DNA from 3 places in the Streptomyces sparsogenes subsp. cuspidosporus genome. Region 2 is predicted to be linked to each of the others. Evidence: riboswitches for the same ligand, from Rfam matches in the RefSeq annotation. Region 2 holds a riboswitch; each other region holds the start of a gene.
The links. A riboswitch is a leader RNA that binds a small molecule or an ion and turns the genes downstream of it on or off. The one in region 2 is predicted to bind S-adenosylmethionine.
Positions count from the first base shown of each region.

Region 1: it holds a riboswitch for S-adenosylmethionine, as region 2 does, so the genes downstream of both, thrC (threonine synthase) here and ABFY07_RS32165 (aminotransferase class V-fold PLP-dependent enzyme) in region 2, are expected to answer to the same signal.
Region 3: it holds a riboswitch for S-adenosylmethionine, as region 2 does, so the genes downstream of both, ABFY07_RS02485 (putative leader peptide) here and ABFY07_RS32165 (aminotransferase class V-fold PLP-dependent enzyme) in region 2, are expected to answer to the same signal.

Region 1 covers NZ_BAAASD010000035.1:46,567-54,098, reverse strand. Annotated here, with positions in the region: gene murQ (N-acetylmuramic acid 6-phosphate etherase) at 1-134, shown strand, start outside; gene groL (chaperonin GroEL) at 239-1,864, opposite strand; gene ABFY07_RS31220 (cold-shock protein) at 2,183-2,389, opposite strand; gene ABFY07_RS31215 (MoaD/ThiS family protein) at 2,832-3,110, opposite strand; gene thrC (threonine synthase) at 3,160-4,482, opposite strand; SAM riboswitch class I at 4,501-4,644, opposite strand; gene ABFY07_RS31205 (glucosyl-3-phosphoglycerate synthase) at 4,828-5,802, shown strand; gene ABFY07_RS31200 (alpha,alpha-trehalose-phosphate synthase (UDP-forming)) at 5,993-7,453, shown strand.
Region 2 covers NZ_BAAASD010000037.1:64,364-71,895, reverse strand. Annotated here, with positions in the region: gene qcrC (cytochrome bc1 complex diheme cytochrome c subunit) at 1-354, shown strand, start outside; gene qcrA (cytochrome bc1 complex Rieske iron-sulfur subunit) at 351-1,409, shown strand; gene qcrB (cytochrome bc1 complex cytochrome b subunit) at 1,406-3,037, shown strand; gene trpD (anthranilate phosphoribosyltransferase) at 3,268-4,341, shown strand; SAM riboswitch class IV at 4,450-4,567, shown strand; gene ABFY07_RS32165 (aminotransferase class V-fold PLP-dependent enzyme) at 4,772-6,178, shown strand; gene ABFY07_RS32160 (Lrp/AsnC ligand binding domain-containing protein) at 6,219-6,500, opposite strand; gene ABFY07_RS32155 (rhomboid family intramembrane serine protease) at 6,497-7,207, opposite strand; gene ABFY07_RS32150 (hypothetical protein) at 7,380-7,532, shown strand, end outside.
Region 3 covers NZ_BAAASD010000001.1:585,437-592,968, reverse strand. Annotated here, with positions in the region: gene ABFY07_RS02510 (S8 family peptidase) at 1-920, shown strand, start outside; partial or broken gene ABFY07_RS02505 (Rrf2 family transcriptional regulator) at 979-1,200, opposite strand; gene ABFY07_RS02500 (acyl-CoA dehydrogenase family protein) at 1,209-2,435, opposite strand; gene ABFY07_RS02495 (hypothetical protein) at 2,643-2,843, opposite strand; partial or broken gene ABFY07_RS02490 (LLM class F420-dependent oxidoreductase) at 2,961-3,170, shown strand; partial or broken gene ABFY07_RS43050 (MFS transporter) at 3,244-3,597, opposite strand; SAM riboswitch class IV at 3,948-4,061, shown strand; gene ABFY07_RS02485 (putative leader peptide) at 4,081-4,212, shown strand; gene ABFY07_RS02480 (ABC transporter substrate-binding protein) at 4,413-6,032, shown strand; gene ABFY07_RS02475 (ABC transporter permease) at 6,037-6,996, shown strand; gene ABFY07_RS02470 (ABC transporter permease) at 6,993-7,532, shown strand, end outside.

The DNA of each region.
Region 1 (7,532 bases), on a different contig from region 2:
TGGCGGCCAGCGACGGCGAGGCGAAGCACGCCATCCTGGCCATCCTCGGCCAGGTGGACGCCGCCACCGCAGCCCGGCTGCTGAGCGAGTCGGACGGCCATCTGCGGGCCGCCCTGGAGGCCGCGCAGGGGTAGCCCATCGGGCGCTGAAACGCCGTCGGGGCGGCACCCTGGGAGAGGGTGCCGCCCCGACGTACCCGATGTATCGGGCGGAACAGCCGATCGACTCGAGCAGTCGATCAGAAGTCCATGTCACCGCCCGGCATGCCGCCCGGAGCGCCCGCCGCGGCGGCCTTCTCCGGCTTGTCGGCGATGACGGCCTCGGTGGTCAGGAACAGCGCGGCGATCGACGCGGCGTTCTGCAGCGCGGAGCGCGTGACCTTGGCCGGGTCGATGATGCCCTCGGCGATCAGGTCGACGTACTCGCCGGTCGCGGCGTTCAGGCCGTGGCCCGGGGTCAGGTTGCGCACCTTCTCCACCACGACGCCGCCCTCGAGGCCGGCGTTGACCGCGATCTGCTTCAGCGGGGCCTCGAGCGCCAGGCGCACGGCCTGGGCGCCGGTGGCCTCGTCGCCGTCCAGCTCCAGCTTCTCGAAGACCGAGACGGTCTGCAGCAGGGCCACGCCACCACCGGCGACGATGCCCTCCTCCACGGCGGCCTTGGCGTTGCGCACCGCGTCCTCGATGCGGTGCTTGCGCTCCTTCAGCTCGACCTCGGTGGCGGCACCGGCCTTGATGACGGCCACGCCGCCGGCCAGCTTGGCCAGGCGCTCCTGGAGCTTCTCGCGGTCGTAGTCCGAGTCCGAGGACTCGATCTCGGCGCGGATCTGGTTGACGCGGCCCTGCACCTGGTCGGTGTCGCCGGCGCCGTCCACGATGGTGGTCTCGTCCTTGGTGACGGTGACCTTGCGGGCGCGGCCGAGCAGGTCGATGCCGGCGTTCTCCAGCTTGAGGCCGACCTCCTCGGAGATGACGGTGCCACCGGTGAGGATGGCGATGTCGCCGAGCATGGCCTTGCGGCGGTCACCGAAGCCCGGGGCCTTGACGGCGACGGACTTGAAGGTGCCGCGGATCTTGTTGACGACCAGGGTCGCCAGGGCCTCGCCCTCGATGTCCTCGGCGATGATCAGCAGCGGCTTGCCCGACTGCATGACCTTCTCCAGCAGCGGCAGGAGGTCCTTCACGCTGCTGATCTTCGAGTTGACGATCAGGATGTACGGGTCGTCGAGCGACGCCTCCATACGCTCCATGTCGGTGGCGAAGTACGGGGAGATGTAGCCCTTGTCGAAGCGCATGCCCTCGGTGAGCTCGAGCTCGAGCCCGAAGGTCTGCGACTCCTCGACGGTGATGACACCTTCCTTGCCGACCTTGTCCATCGCCTCGGCGATGAGCTCGCCGATCTGGGTGTCGGCGGCGGAGATGGAGGCGGTGGAGGCGATCTGCTCCTTGGTCTCCACGTCCTTGGCCTGCTCGAGCAGCTGGGCGGAGACGGCCTCGACGGCCTTCTCGATGCCGCGCTTCAGGGCCATCGGGTTGGCGCCGGCGGCGACGTTGCGCAGGCCCTCGCGGACCAGCGCCTGGGCGAGGACGGTCGCGGTCGTCGTGCCGTCACCGGCGACGTCGTCCGTCTTCTTCGCGACCTCCTTGACCAGCTCGGCGCCGATCTTCTCGTACGCGTCCTCGAGCTCGATCTCCTTGGCGATGGACACACCATCGTTGGTGATCGTGGGGGCGCCCCACTTCTTCTCGAGGACGACGTTGCGACCCTTGGGGCCGAGGGTGACCTTGACGGCGTCGGCGAGCTGGTTCATCCCGCGCTCGAGGCCGCGCCGCGCCTCCTCGTCGAACGCGATGATCTTGGCCATGTGAAGTGGTCCTCCCAAGACGGGGTGGATTGCTCCGGACCGCGCCTGGCGCCCGCGACGGACGGTCTGCCTGCCCCGCGGTTCCTTGCCCCGCACGGCCCGACGGACCTCACCGACCCGATCCTTCTGTCACTCTCACTCTCAGAGTGCTAACGCCAATGATTAGCACTCGACCCCCGAGAGTGCAAGCGTGGGGGTGGGTGACAGGTTGGGGCAAGGTGACCTCAAGTGATCATCCGGACGCATGCCAAAGGGCCCGTGCCCCCGGGAGGGTACGGGCCCTTTGAACGGTCCAGTCAGCTGCCTCGCGTCGGCGCTTCAGCCAACAGCCACGCGGACCATGTCCGCCTGCGGCCCCTTCTGGCCCTGCGAGATCTCGAACTCGACCCGCTGGCCTTCCTCGAGGGTGCGGTACCCGTCCATCTGGATCGCGCTGTAGTGGACGAACACGTCCGCACCACCGTCGACCGCGATGAAGCCGTACCCCTTCTCCGCGTTGAACCACTTGACGGTGCCCTGAGCCATTCCTAACTCCCCTATTGCTGGCCCTTGCGCAGGACCGCACTCCGCGGACCCGGGTCAGACCTCACCCCCCGAGTCGAGGGGGGTGTGCGCCGGAACGCGTCGACCGCCGCTGAATGTATCTGTCCCACTGCCCTCTGCAACAGGTCAATCGGACGAGAATTCTGGCGAGGGTCGATCGGTAATAAGTGGCGAATTCCCGTGAATTCGGGGCAACCCGGGCCGGACATAGGGGATCAACCCGACAATTCGTACGCGCACTCAGCGCACAAGTTGACGAGTTCTCATATGCGGTCGGCGCCGAAGCCGACCGAAGCAGATGGGGATCGCTTCAACTGTATCGCGATTCAACACGCGGAATCGCCTCGTCCGTTTCTATCAGGACGAGGCGATTCCGTTTATGCCGGGGGTGGGGTTCCCGGGTGGGACGCGGCGTACGACCGGATCAGCAGCCGCCCGCGACCGCCGGGATGATCGAGATCCCGGCGCCGTCCGGCGTCGCGGTCTCCAGGCCGTCGGCGAAGCGCACGTCATCGTCGTTGACGTAGACGTTCACGAAGCGGCGCAGCTTGCCGGTGTCGTCCAGCACCCGGGCCGCGATGCCCTGGTGGTTGCGGTCCAGGTCGGAGAGGACCTCGGCGAGGGTCGCCCCCTCGGCGCTGACCTCCGCCTGACCGCCGGTGTAGGTGCGGAGGATGGTCGGGATCCGGACATTGACGCTCATGAGGGTTTCACCTTCTCGTGGGAAGTGCGGCGGGAAGCGAGGGACGAAATCAAGCCAGACCGGCGTCGCGGAACGCGTCGAGGCTGGGTCGGATCACCGCCGTGGGCCCGCTCGTCGGGGCGACCGCGTCGAGCGTCTTGAGGCCGTCGCCCGTGTTGAGCACGACGGTGGTGAGGGTGGGGTCCAGCACCCCGTTCTCGAGCAGCTTCCTCGTCACGCCCAGGGTCACCCCGCCCGCGGTCTCCGCGAAGATCCCCTCCGTACGGGCCAGCAGCTTGATCGCGTCGACGACCTGCTCGTCGTTCACGTCCTCCACCGCTCCGCCCGTGCGGCGCGCGATGTCCAGCACATACGGCCCGTCCGCCGGGTTGCCGATGGCCAGCGACTTGGCGATGGTGTTCGGCTTCTGCGGGCGCACCACGTCGTGGCCGGCCTTGAAGGCGGTGGAGACCGGGGAGCAGCCCTCGGCCTGGGCACCGAAGATCTTGTACGGCTTGTCCTCGACCAGGCCCAGCTCGATGAGCTCCTTCAGCCCCTTGTCGATCTTCGTGAGCTGCGAGCCGGACGCGATCGGGATGACGAGCTGGTCCGGCAGCCGCCAGCCGAGCTGTTCGCAGATCTCGTACGCGAGGGTCTTGGACCCCTCCGCGTAGTACGGGCGCAGGTTGACGTTGACGAAGCCCCAGCCCTCGCCCGCCGGGTCGCCGATCAGCTCGCTGCAGAAGCGGTTGACGTCGTCGTACGTGCCCTCGATGGCGACCAGGTCGCCGCCGTAGACCGCGGCCATGACGACCTTGCCCTGCTCCAGGTCGTGCGGGATGAAGGTGCACGAGCGCAGCCCGGCGCGGGCGGCCGCGGCGCCGACCGCGCCCGCGAGATTGCCGGTGGAGGAGCAGGAGAGGGTGGTGAAGCCGAAGGCGCGGGCGGCCTCGACGGCCTGGGCGACGACGCGGTCCTTGAAGGAGTGCGTCGGGTTCCCGGAGTCGTCCTTGATGTGCAGCTCGCCGGTCACGCCCAGCTCTCGGGCGAGGTTGTCGGCCTTGACCAGCTTGGTGAAGCCGGGGTTCAGATTGGGCTTGTCGGCCACGTCCGCCGGGACGGGCAGCAGCGGGGCGTAGCGCCAGATGTTGTTCGGGCCGGCCTCGATCCGCCGGCGCAGCCCCTCCGGGTCGCCGGTCGGCAGGTCATACGCGACTTCGAGCGGTCCGAAACACTCCGCGCAGGCGAAAATGGGACCGAGGGGGAAGCGTTCCCCGCACTCACGACAGGACAGCGCGACGGCGGGGCCCAGCGAGACGGAGGATCCGGCGGCAGCGGCGGAGTCGGCGGGACCGGAAGAAGTGGTTGAGCTTTCGACAGCTTGCACAGCCATGGATGGCGAGGCCCTTTCTCCTCATCTTCCTCGCGACGCATCTCGTCGCGAGCCGGAATTGGCACCTTCCCTAGCCGGGGCCCCGCTTCGATGAGAATCAGGACCGGCTGGAGGGTTGCCGGGGCTTCAACGGGCCGTTCCCTCTGCCCCTCTGGATGAGCGGTATGGCGCCGGACCTGGCCCGGCGCGTTTGTCGCACTCGACCCCCGACATATGGCGGTCACGTGCGTTGTTCAAGACTGTAACCGAAGGCGTGGATGGTTGAGATAGTCGTCCGAAGCGCGAGATGGATCACAGTCCGCCGTGCTCGCGGGCACAGCAGGAGCACAACAGGGAGGCATGGACGTGCTGGAAGAGGTGGAGCGCTGGCTGAAGGAGCGGTCCTGGTCGGCCGACGACCGTCCGCTCGACCTCCTGCTGGCCGCGAAGCGCGCCACGGGCAGGACCGTGAGCGTCGTCCTGCCCGCCCTCGACGAGGAGGCGACCGTCGGCGAGATCGCCGCCACCATCCGCCGCGAACTGATGAGCGAGGCCGCGCCCCTGGTCGACGAGCTGGTGGTGCTGGACTCCGGATCCACGGACCACACCGCCGAGGTCGCCGCGGCCGCCGGCGCGCGGGTCGTCCACCGCGACTCGCTGCTGCCCGAGCTGCCGGCGCTGCCGGGGAAGGGCGAGGTGCTGTGGCGCTCGCTCCTGGCCACCAGCGGGGACATCATCTGCTTCATCGACGCCGACCTGCGGGAGTTCGACGCGCGCTTCGTCTCCGGGATCGTCGGCCCGCTGCTGACCGAGTCGGACGTGCACCTCGTCAAGGGCATGTACGACCGGCCGCTCGGCGGCGGACAGGACCCGCTCGCCCACGGCGCGGCCGCGGCCCAGGGCGGCCGGGTGACCGAACTCGTCGCCCGGCCGCTGCTCAATCTGCACTGGCCCCAGCTGGCCGGATTCGTACAGCCGCTCGGCGGCGAGTACGCGGCGCGCCGCTCCCTGCTGGAGCGGCTGCCCTTCCCGGTCGGGTACGGGGTGGAGCTCGCCCTGCTCATCGACTCGCTGCACACGGTCGGGCTCGACGCGCTCGCCCAGGTCGACATCGGCGTGCGCAAGCACCGGCACCAGGACGCGCAGGCGCTCGGCCGCATGGCGGCCACGATCTACCGTACGGCCCAGCTGCGGCTGGCCCGCGGCCACCTGGTGCGGCCGCGGCTGACCCAGTTCGACCGGGGGGAGAGCGGTTTCGTGGCCCGGACGAGCGCGGTGGACACGGAGGAGCGGCCGCCGATGATCGAGATCCCGGAGTACGTGGAGCGACGAGCGGCCTGACGCGCGCGGGCCCCGTCACCTGAGGCCTGGCGCGCCCGGCCCTGTCGCCTACTACGTGGCGCGCCGACCGCCTGCTGCCGGGGCGCGCGGCCCCCTGCCCCTCTCCCACCCGGCCCGTCGGCCGACCGCCGACGGGGGCAAGAAACCGCACGCACGTTTGCGCACGGCGCCGGGTGGCTAGGCTCGCGACATGGCCTCCGAGCACAGTGCACAGGTCCTCGTCGCGTCCAACCGCGGCCCGGTCTCGTACACCCTGCGGGAGGGCGGTTCGCTCGACGCCAAGCGCGGCGGCGGCGGGCTGGTCTCCGGCCTCAGCGCCATAGGCCCGGACACCGACGCGGTATGGGTCTGCGCGGCGCTGGGCGACGGCGACCGCGAGGCCGCCCGGCGGGCCGGGCCCGGGCACCTGGACCCCGGGGACACCGGCGGGCAGCGGGTGCGGATGCTCGACATCGCGCCCGAGGTCTTCGACGCCGCGTACAACGGCATCGCGAACTCGGTGCTGTGGTTCGTCCACCACCTGCTCTACCAGACCCCGCTGGAGCCGGCGTTCGGCGCGGAGTTCCGCGACCAGTGGGGCGCCTACCAGGCGTACAACGCGGCCTTCGCCGACGCGCTCGCGCAGGAGGCCGCCGAGGGCGCCGCCGTGCTGGTCCAGGACTACCACCTGGCGCTGGTGCCCGCCATGCTCCGCGAGCGCCGCCCCGACCTGCGGATCGGCCACTTCTCCCACACCCCCTGGGCGCCGCCGGACTACTACCGGCTGCTGCCGGACGACGTGGCGGCGAGCGTGCTGCGCGGCATCCTGGGCGGCGACCGCGCCGCGTTCCTCACCGAGCGCTGGGCCCTCGCCTTCGCCGACTGCGCCGCGGCCGTGCTCGGCGCGGAGGTGGTGCGGGACGGCGCCCGGCTGTCCGTGCGCTTCGAAGGGCGCGAGACCCGGCTGGGCGTCCACGGCCTCGGCGCGGACGCGGACTTCCTGCGGCAGCGGTCGCGCGCGGCGGACGTCGACGAGCGGCTCACCGCCCTGCGCGCGCAGATCGGCCCCGGCCGCAAGTCCATCGTCCGGGTGGACCGCACCGAGCTCTCCAAGAACATCGTCCGCGGGCTGCTGGCCTACCGACGGCTCCTGGAAACCCACCCCGAGTGGCGCGAGCGCGTGGTCCACGTCGCCTTCGCCTACCCCTCCCGCCAGGACCTGGCCGTCTACCGCGACTACACGGAGCAGGTGCGGCGGGTCGCCGGCGAGATCAACGCCGAGTACGGCACGGACGGCTGGCAGCCGGTCGCCCTCCACGTCAAAGACGACTTCGCCCGGTCGCTCGCGGCCTACCGCCTCGCCGACGTGGCCCTCGTCAACCCCATCCGGGACGGCATGAACCTCGTCGCCAAGGAGGTCCCGGTGGTCTCCGAGCGCGGCTGCGCGCTGGTGCTCTCCCGCGAAGCGGGCGCGTACGCGGAACTGGGCGCCGACGCGCTCGTGGTCAACCCGTACGACATCGAAGCGACGGCCCGGGCCCTCCACGAGGCCCTCTCCATGCCCGACGGCGAACGGGCCGAGCGCACCAAACGCCTCGCGGCCGCCGCGACCGCGCTGCCGCCCGCGCAGTGGTTCCTCGCGCAGCTGCGCGAACTGACGACGGCGACGTAGCCCCCCGGGCGCGGGGCGCCCGCCCCCGCCCGGGGCGGGTGCGTGTTGGCCCGGCCCCGCAGGCGGCGCGCCGGGCCCG
Region 2 (7,532 bases):
ACCAACTGCGCGCAGTGCCACAACTTCGTCGGCAAGGGCGGCGCCCTGACCAACGGCAAGTACGCGCCGTCGCTCGAGGGTGTGTCCCCCAAGCACCTCTACGAGGCCATGCAGACCGGCCCGCAGAACATGCCCTCCTTCCCCGACACCACGATGCCGGAGGAGAAGAAGAAGGCCATCATCGCGTACCTGGACACGGTCAACAGCGACAAGACCGAGACCCCCGGCGGTATGGAGATCGGCGGCCTCGGCCCGGTCAGCGAGGGCCTGTTCGGCTGGATCTTCGGCATGGGTGCCATGATCGCCCTGACCATCTGGGTCGCCGCCCGGACCGCAAAGGCCAAGAAGTCATGAGTAGCCACGACAATTCACACGAAGACCACCTGCCCGAGGGGCGGGGAGGTGAAGAGGGCGGCGCGGTAGAGCCCGCCGACAACCCCTTCGCCGACCCGGGCCTGCCGCCGCACGAGCCCCGACAGCAGGACATCGACGAACGAGCCGCCAAGCGCTCCGAGCGCACGGTCGCGCTGTTCTTCACCGCCTCGATGGTGGCGACGATCGCCTTCATCGCCTCGTTTGTGGCGCTGCCGGTCGACAAGATCATCTATGTCTTCCCGCTCGGCCACATCAGCGCGCTGAACTTCGCGCTCGGCCTGACCCTGGGCATCGCGCTGTTCACCATCGGCGCGGGCGCGGTCCACTGGGCCCGCACCCTGATGTCCGATGTGGAGATCGCCGACGAGCGCCACCCGATCGAGGCCTCGCCCGAGGTCAAGGCCAAGGTGCTGGACGACTTCCGGCAGGGCGCGGCCGAGTCCGGCTTCGGCCGGCGCAAGCTCGCCCGCAACACCCTCTTCGGCGCGCTGGCCCTGGTGCCGCTCTCCGGCCTGGTGCTGCTGCGCGACCTCGGCCCGCTGCCGCAGGACAAGCTCCGCCACACCAAGTGGGGCAAGGGCAAGCGCCTGATCAACCAGAACACCAACGAGGCGCTGCGCCCCGAGGACATCGTGGTCGGCTCGCTCACCTTCGCCATGCCCGAGGGCATGAGCGAGGAGGACCACGACTTCCAGACGCAGATCGCCAAGGCGGCCCTGATGCTGGTCCGGCTGCAGCCGGAGAACATCAAGGACAAGCGCGAGCTGGACTGGTCGCACGACGGCATCGTCGCGTTCTCCAAGATCTGCACCCACGTCGGCTGCCCGATCAACCTCTATGAGCAGCAGACCCACCACGTCCTGTGCCCGTGCCACCAGTCGACGTTCGACCTCTCCGACGGCGGCCGAGTGATCTTCGGCCCGGCCGGGCACGCCCTGCCGCAGCTGCGGATCGGGGTCAACAAGGACGGTTACCTCGAAGCCAAGGGCGACTTCGCGGAGCCCGTCGGTCCTGCTTTCTGGGAGCGCGGATGAGTACTGCAACTGAATCGCAGCGGGACCGCAAGGCCCCCGCGGGCGAGCGCGTCGCCGACTGGGCCGACGGCCGGCTGGGCGTCTACAGCCTCGCCAAGGCCAACATGCGCAAGATCTTCCCGGACCACTGGTCCTTCATGCTGGGTGAGGTCGCGCTCTACAGCTTCATCATCATCATCCTCACGGGTGTGTATCTGACGCTGTTCTTCCACCCCAGCATGGAAGAGGTCACGTACCACGGCCCGTACGTCCCGATGCAGGGCGTGCGGATGTCCGAGGCGTTCGCCTCGACGCTCGACATCAGCTTCGAGGTGCGCGGCGGTCTGCTCATCCGGCAGATCCACCACTGGGCCGCGCTGATCTTCCTCGCCGCGATGCTCGTGCACATGATGCGCGTCTTCTTCACCGGCGCCTTCCGCAAGCCGCGCGAGATCAACTGGCTGTTCGGCTTCCTGCTGTTCTTCCTCGGCATGCTGACCGGCTTCACCGGCTACTCGCTCCCCGACGACCTGCTCTCCGGCACCGGTCTGCGGTTCATCGAGGGCGTGTTCCTGTCGATCCCGGTCGTCGGCACCTACATCTCGATGTTCGTGTTCGGCGGCGAGTTCCCCGGCATGGACCTGATCCCCAGGCTCTACCCGGTCCACGTCCTGCTGCTGCCGGGCATCATGCTCGGCCTGCTGGTGGCGCACCTGATCCTGGTCTTCTACCACAAGCACACGCAGTACCCCGGGCCCGGCAAGACCGAGAAGAACGTGGTCGGCATGCCCCTGCTGCCGGTCTACATGGCCAAGGCGGGCGGGTTCTTCTTCCTGGTCTTCGGCGTCATCGCGGTGCTCTCCGCGATCGCCACCATCAACCCGATCTGGGCCATCGGCCCCTACCGGCCCGACCAGGTGTCCACCGGCGCCCAGCCCGACTGGTACATGGGCTTCGCCGAGGGTCTGGTCCGTGTGATGCCCGGCTGGGAGATCAACCTGTGGGGTCACACGCTCGTCCTGGGCGTGTTCATCCCGATCGTGCTCTTCCCGCTGGTGCTGTTCGCGATCGGTCTGTACCCGTTCATCGAGTCCTGGATCACCGGCGACAAGCGCGAGCACCACATCCTGGACCGCCCGCGCAACGCCCCGACCCGGACCGCCTTCGGTGTCGCCTGGCTGACCGTCTACCTGGTGATGCTGGTCGGTGGTGGCAACGACCTGTGGGCCACCCACTTCCACCTGTCGATCAACTCGATCACCTGGTTCGTCCGGATCGCCTTCTTCGTCGGCCCGGTGGTGGCCTTCATCGTCACCAAGCGGATCTGCCTGGGTCTGCAGCGGCGTGACAAGGACAAGGTGCTGCACGGCCGCGAGACCGGCATCATCAAGCGGCTGCCGCACGGCGAGTTCATCGAGGTGCACGAGCCGCTCTCGCAGGAGGACCTGTTCAAGCTCACCCAGCATGACCAGCCCAAGCCGCTCGAGATCGGCCCCGAGGTCGACGAGAACGGTGTCCGCCGCAAGATAAAGCGTTCGCAGAAGCTCCGGGCCAAGCTGTCCAAGGGCTACTACGGCGGGGACAACGTGATCCCCAAGCCGACCACCGAGGAGTACAAGGAGATCACCAGCGGCCACGGCCACCACTGATCCCCTCAGCGAACACCTCAGCTGTTACGCCACACACCAGGGCCCCGGCCCGGACCACACGGTCCGGGCCGGGGCCCTGGGCCGTGGTGCGGGCCGTGGCCCAGGGCCCCGGCCCGTCCAGCAGCCGGGCACGGACCTGCCACCCCCCGCCGCGCCGATAGGCTTGCCACGGGGCCGCCCCGTCGAACCGCGCGGACCCCCTCAGCCCAGCCGAGATCCAGGAGCGGACCATGGACGTTGTGACCCCAGCCGGAGGCGACAACCGCGCGACGGCCCGCACCTGGCCGGACGTGCTCGACTCCCTGCTGCTCGGCCACGACCTCGCCGCCGACGACACCGCCTGGGTCATGGACCGCATCATGCGCGGCGAGGCCAGCGACGCCCAGATCGCCGGCTTCGCGGTGGCGCTGCGCGCCAAGGGCGCCACCGTGGCGGAGGTGTCCGGGCTGGTGCGCACCATGTACGAACACGCCAACGTGATCGAGGTCCCCGGGCCGACGGTGGACATCGTGGGCACCGGCGGGGACCGCGCCAAGACCGTCAACATCTCCACCATGTCGGCGCTCGTGGTGGCCGGCACCGGCGCCAAGGTGGTCAAGCACGGCAACCGCGCCGCGTCCTCCGCCAGCGGCTCCTCCGACGTCCTCGCCAAGCTCGGCGTCAACCTGGACCTGACCCCCGGGCGGGTGGCCGAGGTGGCCGAGGAAGCGGGCATCACCTTCTGCTTCGCGATGCGCTTCCACCCCGCACTGCGCCACGTCGGGACCGCGCGCAGCGAGCTCGGCATCGCCACCATCTTCAACTTCCTCGGCCCGCTCACCAACCCGGCCCGGGTGCGCGCCCAGGCCACCGGGGTCGCGGACGCCCGCATGGCGCCCATCATGGCCGGTGTGCTCGCCGAGCGCGGCTCCTGCGCGCTGGTGATGCGCGGCGACGACGGCCTGGACGAGCTGACCGTCACCTCGACCTCCCAGGTGTGGGTGGTCGAGGACGGCACCGTGCGGCAGGAGACCTTCGACCCGCGGGACGTCGGCATCGACCTGGTCCCGGTGGAGGCCCTGCGCGGCGCCGACCCCTCGTACAACGCGGACGTCGCGCGGCGGCTGCTGGCGGGGGAGCGCGGCCCGGTCCGCGACGCGGTGCTGCTCAACTCGGCGGCGGCCCTGGTCGCCCTGGAGGGCGGGACGGGCGGCAAGCCGCTCGCGGAGCGGATCGCCACGGGTATCGAGAAGGCCGCCGAGTCCATCGACTCCGGCGCGGCCCGCGCCTCCCTGGACCGCTGGGTCCTCGCCACCAACGCCTAGTTGTTTCAGGCGCCCCGGGTCCCGGCCCCTGCCCGCCATGCGTACGCATCGTCCGTATGGCGGACAGGGGTCCCGTGCGCGGGGCGCGGCGTGGCATACTCCTGCGCAGGTCACGAGCGACAGCGACTTCGGCCCCGGCCCGCTGTCCGGCAACCCTCCGTCCGTGGCGGGGTGCCCCGGGTGATGACCAGGCCGCAGGCAGCGAGGTCTGCGGCAAGCGCGGACCCCTCGCGAAACCCAGGGGTCCTGGTTGTCGAGGGAGTTCTTCCGTGATGCAGCGAATGCGCTAGGGCCGACGGCCCCTCTTCCCCCCTCAACCGGCGCGGTGCGGTCAATGCCCGCGCGTTGAGCATCCTTCCGCGTGCCCGGCGGCGGTCGCCGCGCGCACGCGTGACGCATTCACCTCTTCGTCCTCCCGGGAGACTTCGCCATGTCCGCGATCACCGCTGCCTCCGCCACCGAGACCCGCTCCCCGCTGCCCGTCCTCGGCCGCGACGTCCTCGTCCCGCTCGTGACCGGCGGCGAGGTCACCTACGCCGCGCTGGACTACGCCGCCAGCGCCCCCGCCCTCCAGCGCGTCTGGGACGACGTCGCGGCCTACGCCCCGTACTACGGCAGCGTCCACCGGGGCGCCGGCTACCTCTCGCAGCTGTCCACCGACCTGTTCGAGAACAGCCGCAAGGACGTCGCCGCCTTCCTCGGCTGCCGCCCCGACGACCAGGTGGTCTTCACCCGCTCCACCACCGACTCGCTCAACCTGCTCGCCGCCGTCCTCCCGCACGGCACCCGGGTGTTCGTGTTCGAGACCGAGCACCACGCCTCGCTGCTGCCGTGGCAGCAGCGGGAGGGTGTCGAGGTCGGCTTTCTGAGCGCGCCGCGCTCCCCGCGCGAGGCCGTCGAGACGCTGGACCGAGCGCTGTCCGCATGGCGGGCGGAGGGCCCGGCCGAGGGCGGGGCGGCCGGGCCGGCGCTGGTGTGTGTGACCGGCGCGTCGAATGTGACCGGCGAGCTGTGGCCGGTGCGGGAGCTGACCGAGGTGGCCCACGCGCACGGGGCCCGCATCGTGCTGGACGCGGCGCAGCTCGCCCCCCACCACCCGGTGGACATCGCCGCCTCGGACATCGACTGGGTCGCGTTCTCCGGGCACAAGCTGTACGCGCCCTTCGGGGCCGGGGTGCTGGCGGGGCGCGCGGACTGGCTGCGCGAGGCCCGGCCGTATCTGGCGGGCGGCGGCGCCAGCCGCAAGGTCGCCGTGCGCGTCCGGGAGGGGGGCGGCGGGGTGGACGTGGAGTGGCACACCACCGAGGCCCGGCACGAGGCCGGCTCGCCGAACGTGATCGGTGCGTACGCGATCGCCGCGGCCTGCAAGGCGCTGACCGAGGCCGGGTTCGAGGGCCTGGTGGCGCGGGAGCGGGAGCTGATCGCGAGGGTCCGCGAGGGCCTGGCGGAGGTGCCCGAGGTGCGGGTGCTGTCCCTGTTCGGCGACGACGCCCCGAGGGTGGGGGTCATCTCCTTCGTGGTGGAGGGCTGGAACAGCTCCCACTTCGCGGCCGCGCTCTCCGCCGAGTACGGCATCGGGGTGCGGGACGGGCTGTTCTGCGCGCATCCGCTGGTGCGCACCCTGCTGGGCGGGGAGCCCGGGGACCAGGGCGAGTGCGGGGCGCCGGAGGCCGCGCCGGGGGAGCGGTCGCTGAACGCGATCCGGGTCAGCTTCGGCGCGGGCACGCCCGACGAGCACGTCGAGCGGTTCATCGGCGCGGTGAAGGAGCTGGTCCGCGACGGCGCGAAGTGGACCTACCGCACGGAGGACGGGCGCTGCGTCCCGGACCGGGGCTGACCCCTGTACTCCGGGATCGAGGCCGGCCCGGGGCCCCGGCCTAGCCGTCGAGGCCGATCGCGAAGGCGGCCTCCAGGTCGTGCTGGGAGTAGGTGCGGAAGGCGATGTGGGTCTCGGTGGAGGCCACGCCCGGCACCTTGCTGATCCGGCCCGGGATGACGTCCGCGAGGTCGTCGTGCCGGGCCACCCGCACCATCGCGATCAGGTCGTGCGCCCCGGTGACCGAGTAGACCTCGCTCACGCCGTCGAGCGCGGCGATCTTCTCGGCGATCTCCGGGATCTGGTCCACGCTGGTCTTGATGAGGACGATCGAAGTGATCACGGCTGGCTTTCTCCCTCGCTGGGCCTGGCTGCCCTGTTCACTCTAGTCGTCCGCCCGAAGCGGACCCACGCGTAGAGGAACCCGAGGCTGAACCCGACCAGGTGGGCGAGGTAGGCGACCCCGGGGCGGTCGTCGGCGCCGTGGGCGGCCAGCCACTGCAGCGCGAACCAGAAGATCAGCACCACCCAGGCGGGGAAGCGGAGCGGCAGGAAGAAGAGAAACGGGAAGAGGCTGGTCACCCGGGCCCGGGGGAAGAGCCACAGAAAGGCGCCGAGGACCCCGGAGATGGCCCCGGAGGCGCCGACCAGGGTCTGGGTGGAGTCGGCGTGGGCCGCCGCGTAGCCGAGCAGCGCCAGATAGCCGGTGGCGAGGTAGAACAGGGTGAACTGGAGCCGCCCCATCCGCTCCTCCGCCATCGCCCCGAAGACGTACAGGAACAGCATGTTGCCCAGCAGGTGCAGCCAGTTGCCGTGGACGAACAGCGCGGTCAGCGGGGTCAGCGGCTCGGCGGGCGCGCCGCTCCACAGCGCGCTGGGCACCACTCCCCAGCGCTCGAAGTAGCCGGTCTGGGCGCGCAGCAGATCCCCGCCGGTGCCGTAGCCGGGGTTGAGACCGGAGGCCGGCCCCACGGCGAAGACGAGGCAGCAGGCGGCGATGAGGGCGTACGTCATCAGGGGGCGGCGGGGTCCCTTCGACGTCTCGATCATGGGCAGATCATGGCGTACCGGGCACAACCTGCCCAGAGCGCCTCGCCGCCGCCCGGGGGCGTGGCGGGGAGCGCGCCTGCCCCCGGCGCCGGGCGGGGCCGAGGCCGTAGGGTGACAGCACGCGAGTGCCAACCGAGTGCAAGAGTGGAATGAAGACGAGGACGACGACGCCATGGCCGTGCCCCAGCCGACAGCCGAGACCCGCTGGCGCTGCACCCTGTGCGGCAATCTGACCCGGTTCGATGTGACGCGGTCGATGAAGGTCGTCGACTACGTCCATCTCGAGCTGGGCGGGGAGCCCAGGGTCGAGGAGCGCGAGGTGGTC
Region 3 (7,532 bases), on a different contig from region 2:
TCAGCCCCACCGAAGCCAGACGGCTCGCCGCCGACCCGGCCGTGGCCTCCGTCGAACAGGACCGGAAGGTCCACGCCGACGCGACCCAGACCAACGCCCCCTGGGGCCTGGACCGCGTCGACCAGACCAACCTGCCGCTGAGCGGCACGTACACCTACCCGGACAGCGCCGGCAGCGGTGTGACCGTCTACGTCCTGGACACCGGGGTGCGGATCACCCACTCCCAGATCAGCGGCCGGGCGTCCTACGGCTACGACTTCGTGGACAACGACAGCACCGCGCAGGACGGCTACGGCCACGGCACGCACGTCGCCACGACCGTCGCGGGCAGCACCTACGGCGTGGCCAAGAAGGCGAAGATCGTGGCGGTACGCGTCCTCGGCAACGACGGGTCCGGCACCACGGCCGGCGTCATCGCGGGCGTGGACTGGATCACGGCCAACCACTCCGGACCGTCGGTGGCCAACGTATCGCTGGGCGGCGGAGCGAGCACCTCCCTGGACACCGCCGTCAGCAACTCGATCGCCTCCGGTGTGACCTACTCCATCGCCGCCGGCAACTCGAGCGCCAACGCCGCCGACTACTCCCCCGCCCGGGTGCCGACCGCCCTCACCGTCGGCGCCACCACCAGCACCGACGCGAGGGCGAGCTATTCAAACTACGGTTCGGTGGTGGACCTCTTCGCCCCGGGCTCGAACATCACAGCCGGCTGGAACACCTCTGACACCGCCACGTACACCGGCTCCGGCACCTCCTTCGCCGCCCCCCACGTGTCCGGCGCCGCGGCGATCTATCTCTCCGGCCACACCGCCGCCTCTCCGTCCGAGGTCGGGAGCGCGCTGGTGAACAGTGCCACCTCGGGCGCCCTGTCCGGGATCGGCTCGGGCTCCCCCAACAAGCTGCTCAAGATCGTCCAGTGACACGCTGACCACGACACCGGATACCGGTGATCGCACACTGCCGCCCGCCGGATCCCACCGGCGGGCGGCAGCCCGGCGCGCGGGAGATCAGGGGTCGGTGGACAGGGGCGTCGGCCACCCGGATCACGTCGGCGACGGCTATTTCGTCCGCCGGGCGGGCCAGCCGGTAGCCGCCGTTCCCAGCGCGCCGACTGGTGGCCGGCCCGCCCCGGCGCAGGTCGCCCAGGATGCCGTCCAGGAACGTGTGCGGAATGCCCTGCGCCACCGCGATCGCCTCGGCGCTCGCCGTCAGGAGGGGATGGTGAACGGAGGGTGCGCACCATTGAGGAAGTAGTCCCCGACCTCGCGAAGTCTGTCGGCGACGGGCTCGCGCAGGGTGTGCGTCCGGGCGTTGCGCCAGAAGCGGTCGAATCCATGCCGCAGGAAGGCGGCACGCGCGCCGATGACGTCCAGGGCACGTGTAGTGATCTCCAGCGCGGCCCGGGAGGCCGCGGACTCGGCCACGCTCGCGAGTACGGCGATCTCCGCGCACTCGTCGTCGTCGAGGTCTTCGCCCTGTGCGAAGCCACGCGCCAGTGCCTCGACCGCCTGGTCGGCGAGAGCCGACGCGGAACGGGCGGCAACGGTCAGTTCCCCGTACACGCTCAGCACGTACGGGTCCCGCGACGGATCGCCCGGCCAGGGCTGTTGCGCGGGGGGCTGCCAGGAAGAGTTCACCACCCTGCTGTACTCGCGCACTTCGGCAAGCAGCCCCTCGGCGACGCCGAGACAGAACTGCACGGAAACCAGGCGTGCGGTCGGTGCCGCCAAGCCGGCGAAGGGGGGCAGGGCGTCCTCGTCCGAGGAGAGGGAGCCGAACACGTCGTCGGCCGCGACCGGTACGGAGTCGAACTCCACACTGCCGCCGGCCGCCAGGCGCTGGCCGAAGGTGTCGTCGTCGACGTACACGACGCCGGGGTGGGCGGGATCGACGAGGACGGCCAGGGGATCACCGCTGCCGGACCGAGTGGCACGGACGACCAGCCGATCGGCGATGCCCACTCCGGTGACACAACTCTGCCGGCCGTCCAGCACATAGCCGCGCGCGGTGGGGGTCAGTCTGGGAGTCGGTTCACAGGAAGCGAGACCGCCTCCCCACCACCACTGCCTCGCCGCGGACTCGTGCTCGACGCGGGTGGCGAGGGCGGGACCGGCGAAGAACCGGGCGCTGGAGGACAGGAAGTAGTGGCAGCCGAGGAGGTAGCCGATCGCGCCGTCGGCCGCTGAGATCGTCCGGACGACCGCGTAGGCCGTACGCCAGTCCGCGCCTCCCGCGCCTCCCGCGCCGTGTCCGGCCGGTGCCGGCAAGGTGAGCAGCCCTGCCTCGCGCAGCCGCGCAACCTCGTCGAACGGTGCTTTCCCGGCCTGCTCGCGGTCGACCGCGTCCGTGGCCAGGTCGTCCGCGATCTCCCGGGCTATGCGCAGCCAGTGGTCGTGTCCGGTTCCCGCGTCGATCGCCTCATCCACCGTCGTCATGCTCGCACCCGCCTCATGGAACGGCACGTGTCGCCAAAGCTCCCTTCCGCGTCAGGCGTGTATGTGCGGCCCACCCGCCGTACGGTGACGAGGCGCTGCTGCGTAACGGACATGTAGAGCATGCTCACTCGCCCCGGCGACCGGCGTCAACATTTCCCTACTAAATCGATAGGAAAACTGGGGAAAGTGCTCTGTCCTGGCCGATTTTCACCGCGTGTTCGGCGCGGCAAGGCGTACAGCTGTGGCGAAGGCGCCGTCGTGGTGGACCAGGGCGGGGCTCCGGGCGGGGCCGCCGCCCGATGGGACCTCGCCGATGACCAGGTAGTGCTCGCCGATCTGCTCGTTCTCGGCACCCAGCACATGGACGGCGAAGCGATCCGCGTGCTGGACCGCGTCGAGGGTCGACACGGTGGCTCCGTGACGCGCTGCTACCGCGAGGAGATACGGCCCTGCTACACATGGCCGACACGAACCTGTCACACACGGACCGGAATGCGAATTCGGCCGACGCCCGTTCTGGCTGGCATGACTATTGGCGTAGCGCTCAACGCGTCCGACGCGCAGAACCAGCTCGACGCCACCGTGCGGCTGGCCCAGGAGGCCGCAGCCGCCGGTCCGCGGTCGGCTTGGTTCGGCCAGACCTTCGGCGCGGACTCACCCCAACTCGCTGCGATCGTCGGGCGCGCGGTACCCGGACTGCATGTGGGCACCTCCGCGATCCCCGTCTTCGGCCGCGCCCGGCCGACCAGTTCCGTGGCGAACGACAGGCGTGCGGGGTTCTCCACCGTGAACACGCCGCAAGGGCGAAGGACAGCACATGCAGCAGCCAGAGCGGGGCGTGGCCGGAGAACGCCATGATGGTCAGCAGCAGGGCCCGCGCCGCGTACAGCGACTGTGTCCACAGGAGCAGGGTGCGCCGGTCGTACCGGTCCGCGACGCCCCCGCCCCACAGACCGAACAGCAGCACCGGGGCGAATTCGAGGCCGACCACCCAGCCGAGCGCGGTGCCGCTGTGCGTGAGCGTGAGGACGAACCAGTCCAGCGCGACGCCCTGCATCGCGCTGCCGATGTTGGACACCGGGCCCGCACTCCAGTGGATCCGGTAGTCCCGGACCCGCAGCGCGGCGAAGACTCCCGTCGGTGCGGTGCTGTTGACGACCATGCGGCTCTTACCGGTGGGTCGGTCGTGGTGGTACGACGTGTTCGCCAAGGCGGCGGCCGGCGAGGGCAGTGAGGATGTGCGAGACCCCTCAGCGGTGCTCAAGCGGAGAAAGGGATGAACGGAGTGGGCGGTCAGCGACAGGTCTGGTCGAACTGCTCGGCGCGGCGGCCCGCCCAGAACGGGTCGAGCAGCACGGTGCGTGCCTGACCTGCGGTCTCCATGGCCGGATGAAAACACACGGCGGGGCGATCGTCCACCAGGCGTCCCGGCAGCCGAGACTCCGCTGCCTTCGACAGGGCGTACGATTCCGGCATTGACGTACGACAGGGCCGCTCCGTACGATCACGAATGGCATTGAGTGTCAGCGTCAAGCCCTGGCTCGCTGACCGGCAACCCTCCCCCGCGGTGGGGTGCTCCAGGTGAAAGCCCGGCGGGATCAGCGACAACCCCCGCAAGCGCGTGGCCCCGTGGCCGGGGCCGGAGATGTGGAGGACCGGTATGCGGCACGGTGGTGACCTCAGTACCTCCTTCGCCGTGGCCATGGTGTTCTCCCGGCTCTCGCGCCGGCGCCACATCGACCTGAAGCGCTCGACCAGCTGCCTCTGTCAGGCCTGACGGCCCTTCCCGCCGCCGGTCGAAGTCCGGCCCCGGCCGTTTCCACACTCCTCTTGTCCTGATCCCCGTTTTCACCTGATCCCTGTCTGCACAGCGCTCCCCCGCCACCGGCGTCGCGCCGGCCGGAGCCACACACCCATGCACGGCCGTGCCTCATACGGCACCCCATGCCTGGTGACACGAGTAGGAGAACCCCTCCCGTGACAGCACTTCCGGATTTCAGATCCTCCCCGTGGGCACCGCTGGCCGCCCTTGTGACCACCAGTGTGCTGCTGACCGCCTGCGGGTCGAGCGGCGACAGCTCCGGCTCCAGCAGCGGCCGGGCGAAGTCCGGCGGCACCCTGACCTTCGCGGTGGGTTCGGACGCCGGCTGCGTGGATCCGCAGCAGGTTGGCAGCAACGACACCATCTACTCGGTGCGCCAGATCGTGGACTCCCTGACGGACCAGGACCCCAAAACCGGCAAGATCGTGCCGTGGCTGGCGAAGAGCTGGGACGTCAGCTCCGACACAACGACGTTCACCTTCCATCTGAGGTCGGGTGTCACCTTCAGCGACGGTTCGAAGCTGACCGCGCAGGTGGTCAAGGACAACTTCGACGCGGTGCCAAAGCTCGGCGCCCTGGGAACCCTGCCCAAGGGCTATCTGAGTGGCGTCAAGAGCACCACCGTGGTCGACCCGCTCACCGTCAAGGTGACCTTCAAGGAGCCCAACGCCCAGTTCCTGCAAGCCACGTCGACGCACTCGCTGGGCATCGAGTCGTCGGCGAGCGCGAAGAAGACCCCGCAGCAGAAGTGCAGTGACGGGGTGATCGGATCCGGGCCCTTCGTGCTGAAGCAGTATGTGCAGAACCAGTCGATCACCCTGGCCAAGCGCGGCGGGTACGCGTGGGGTTCCTCGCTGTGGAACAAGAAGGGCGAGGCGTACCTGGACAAGCTGGTGTTCAAGGTCGTACCGGAAGCGGGAGTGCGGGCCGGCGGTCTCCAGTCCGGCCAGGTGGACGCGATCAGCAGCGTGGGCAGAGCCAACGAGGCGGCGCTCAAGGGCGGTCAGGTCACCCTCCGGCGACGGGCCAACCCCGGCCTCGTGTTCGGTCTCGGGCTCAACAACTCGCGGCCGGTACTGAAGGACGCGAGGGTGCGTCAGGCGTTGTTGTCCGCCATCGACCGGCAGCAGATCGCCGACACCGTGTTCCCCACGGGCACCCAGGCGGCGACCAGCGTCCTCGCACACACCACGCCCGACTACACCAGCCTCGCCCCGGACCTGGCCTTCGACGTGGCCAAGGCGAAGTCCCTGCTGGACAAGGCCGGTTGGAATACCGGAAGCGACGGCATCCGCACGAAGAACGGCAAGAAGCTGAACCTGACCATCGTCTGGTTCCCCAACGCGGCCACCAATCAGCCCGCGTTGGAGCTGATCCAGCAGCAGCTCAAGGCCGTCGGTGTGACCGTGACCCTCGAGCAACGCCAGGTCACCCAGTTCGCCCCGACGCTCCAGTCGGGCGACTACGAGGCGGTTTGGGGGAACGTCACCCGTGCCGATCCGGACATCCTGCGCAGTTCGTTCTCCACCAAGCTGGCCAACTTCTACCGCCTGCCGGCGAGCGGCCTGGATGCGGCGCTGTCCGCGCAGGCTGCGACCACCGACCCGGCCAAACGCGGGCAACTGGCCGGCCAAGCACAGCAGCTGATCGTGCGGAACGCCTACTACGCGCCGGTGGTGGAGCTCCAGACCCAGCTGGGCGTCTCGAAGAAGGTGCACGACCTGAACTTCGACGCCTCCAGCCGGATCCAGCTGCACGACACGTGGATCGGCTAGCCCCGTGCGCCGTTATGTGATCAAACGGCTTGCCCAGGCGGCCGGGGTGCTGTGGGCGGCCCATACGGTCTCGTTCCTGGTGCTGGACTATCTGCCGGGCGACCCGGTCACGGCGATGGCCAGTGCGGGAATGGACTCGGGGCAGGTCGATCCGCAGCAGATCGCCGCCCTGCGGCACGAGTACGGCTTCGACAAGCCGGTGCTCGTGCAGTACGCCGAGAACCTCGGCCGGGCGGTGCGCGGGGACTTCGGCGACTCGGTCGCCACCGGCCGGCCGGTCGCCTCGACGCTGGCCGACGCGCTGCCGCAGACCCTCCAGCTGACCGGCGCGGCCCTGCTGCTCGCGGTGATCCTCGGCGGCGGTCTGGCGGTGGTGGCGACGTACACCTCTCGGCGCTGGCTGCGGCAGCTGCTGCTGTCACTGCCGCCGCTAGGGGGGTCCGTCCCGACGTTCTGGGTAGGGCTGCTGCTCGTCGAGGCGTTCTCCTTCCGGCTGCACTGGTTTCCGGCGTTCGGCAACGACGGCCTCCGGGGGCTGGCGCTGCCGGCCCTGACACTGGCGGTCCCGACCGGCGCGCAGATCGCCCAGGTGCTCGCCAAGAGCCTGCTCACCGCGCTGGACCAGGCGTATGTGGAGACCGCGCGGGCCAAGGGCGCCGGCCGGTGGCGGGTCCATCTGCGGCACGCGCTGCGCAACGCGTCCCTGCCCGCGCTGACCGTCGTGGGTCTGCTGGTAGGACAGCTGATCGCCGGTTCGGTGGTCGTCGAGACGGTGTTCTCCCGTGACGGCCTCGGCCGCGTGACTGCTGCGGCGGTCACGGCCCAGGACATCCCGGTGGTCCAAGGGGTGGTGGTGTTCGGGGCGCTCATCTTCGTGACGACGAACCTGGTCATCGACCTGGTCTATCCGCTGCTGGACCCGCGGATCGTAGTGGCCTCGGGCAGAAGGGCGGGCATCGCATGAGCCAGAATCTCGTCGACAACCCGGCCGACCCGGCCGACCCGGCCGAGGCCGGCCGAGGCCTCGCCCGGCCGGTCGACACGGGGACCGGTCCCGGGCCGGGGCATCGCGTCGGCCTACGGCGGGGCTTGCGATTCCTGCTGCGCCGCCCCGGTCTGCTGCTGTCGGTCGCCGTCCTCGTGCTGGTGGTGCTGGCCTCGTTCTGGCCGGACCTGTTCACCTCGCAGGATCCGCTGAAGGGGGTGCCGTCGCAGAACTTCCGCGGCCCGAGCGGCACCCACTGGTTCGGCACCGACGAGCTGGGACGCGATGTGTTCTCCCGCGTGGTGCACGGCGCCCAGTTGTCCCTGAAGGCCACGCTGATCGCGATGCTGGTCGCGTTCGTGGCCGGCGCTCTGCTCGGCATGGTCGCCGGGTTCGTGGGCCGCTGGGTGGACGACGTGCTGATGCGCTTCGTCGACGTACTGCTGTCCATCCCCGCGCTGTTCCTGTCCCTGGCCCTCGTCACCGCGCTCGGGTACGGGACGGTGAAGGTGGCG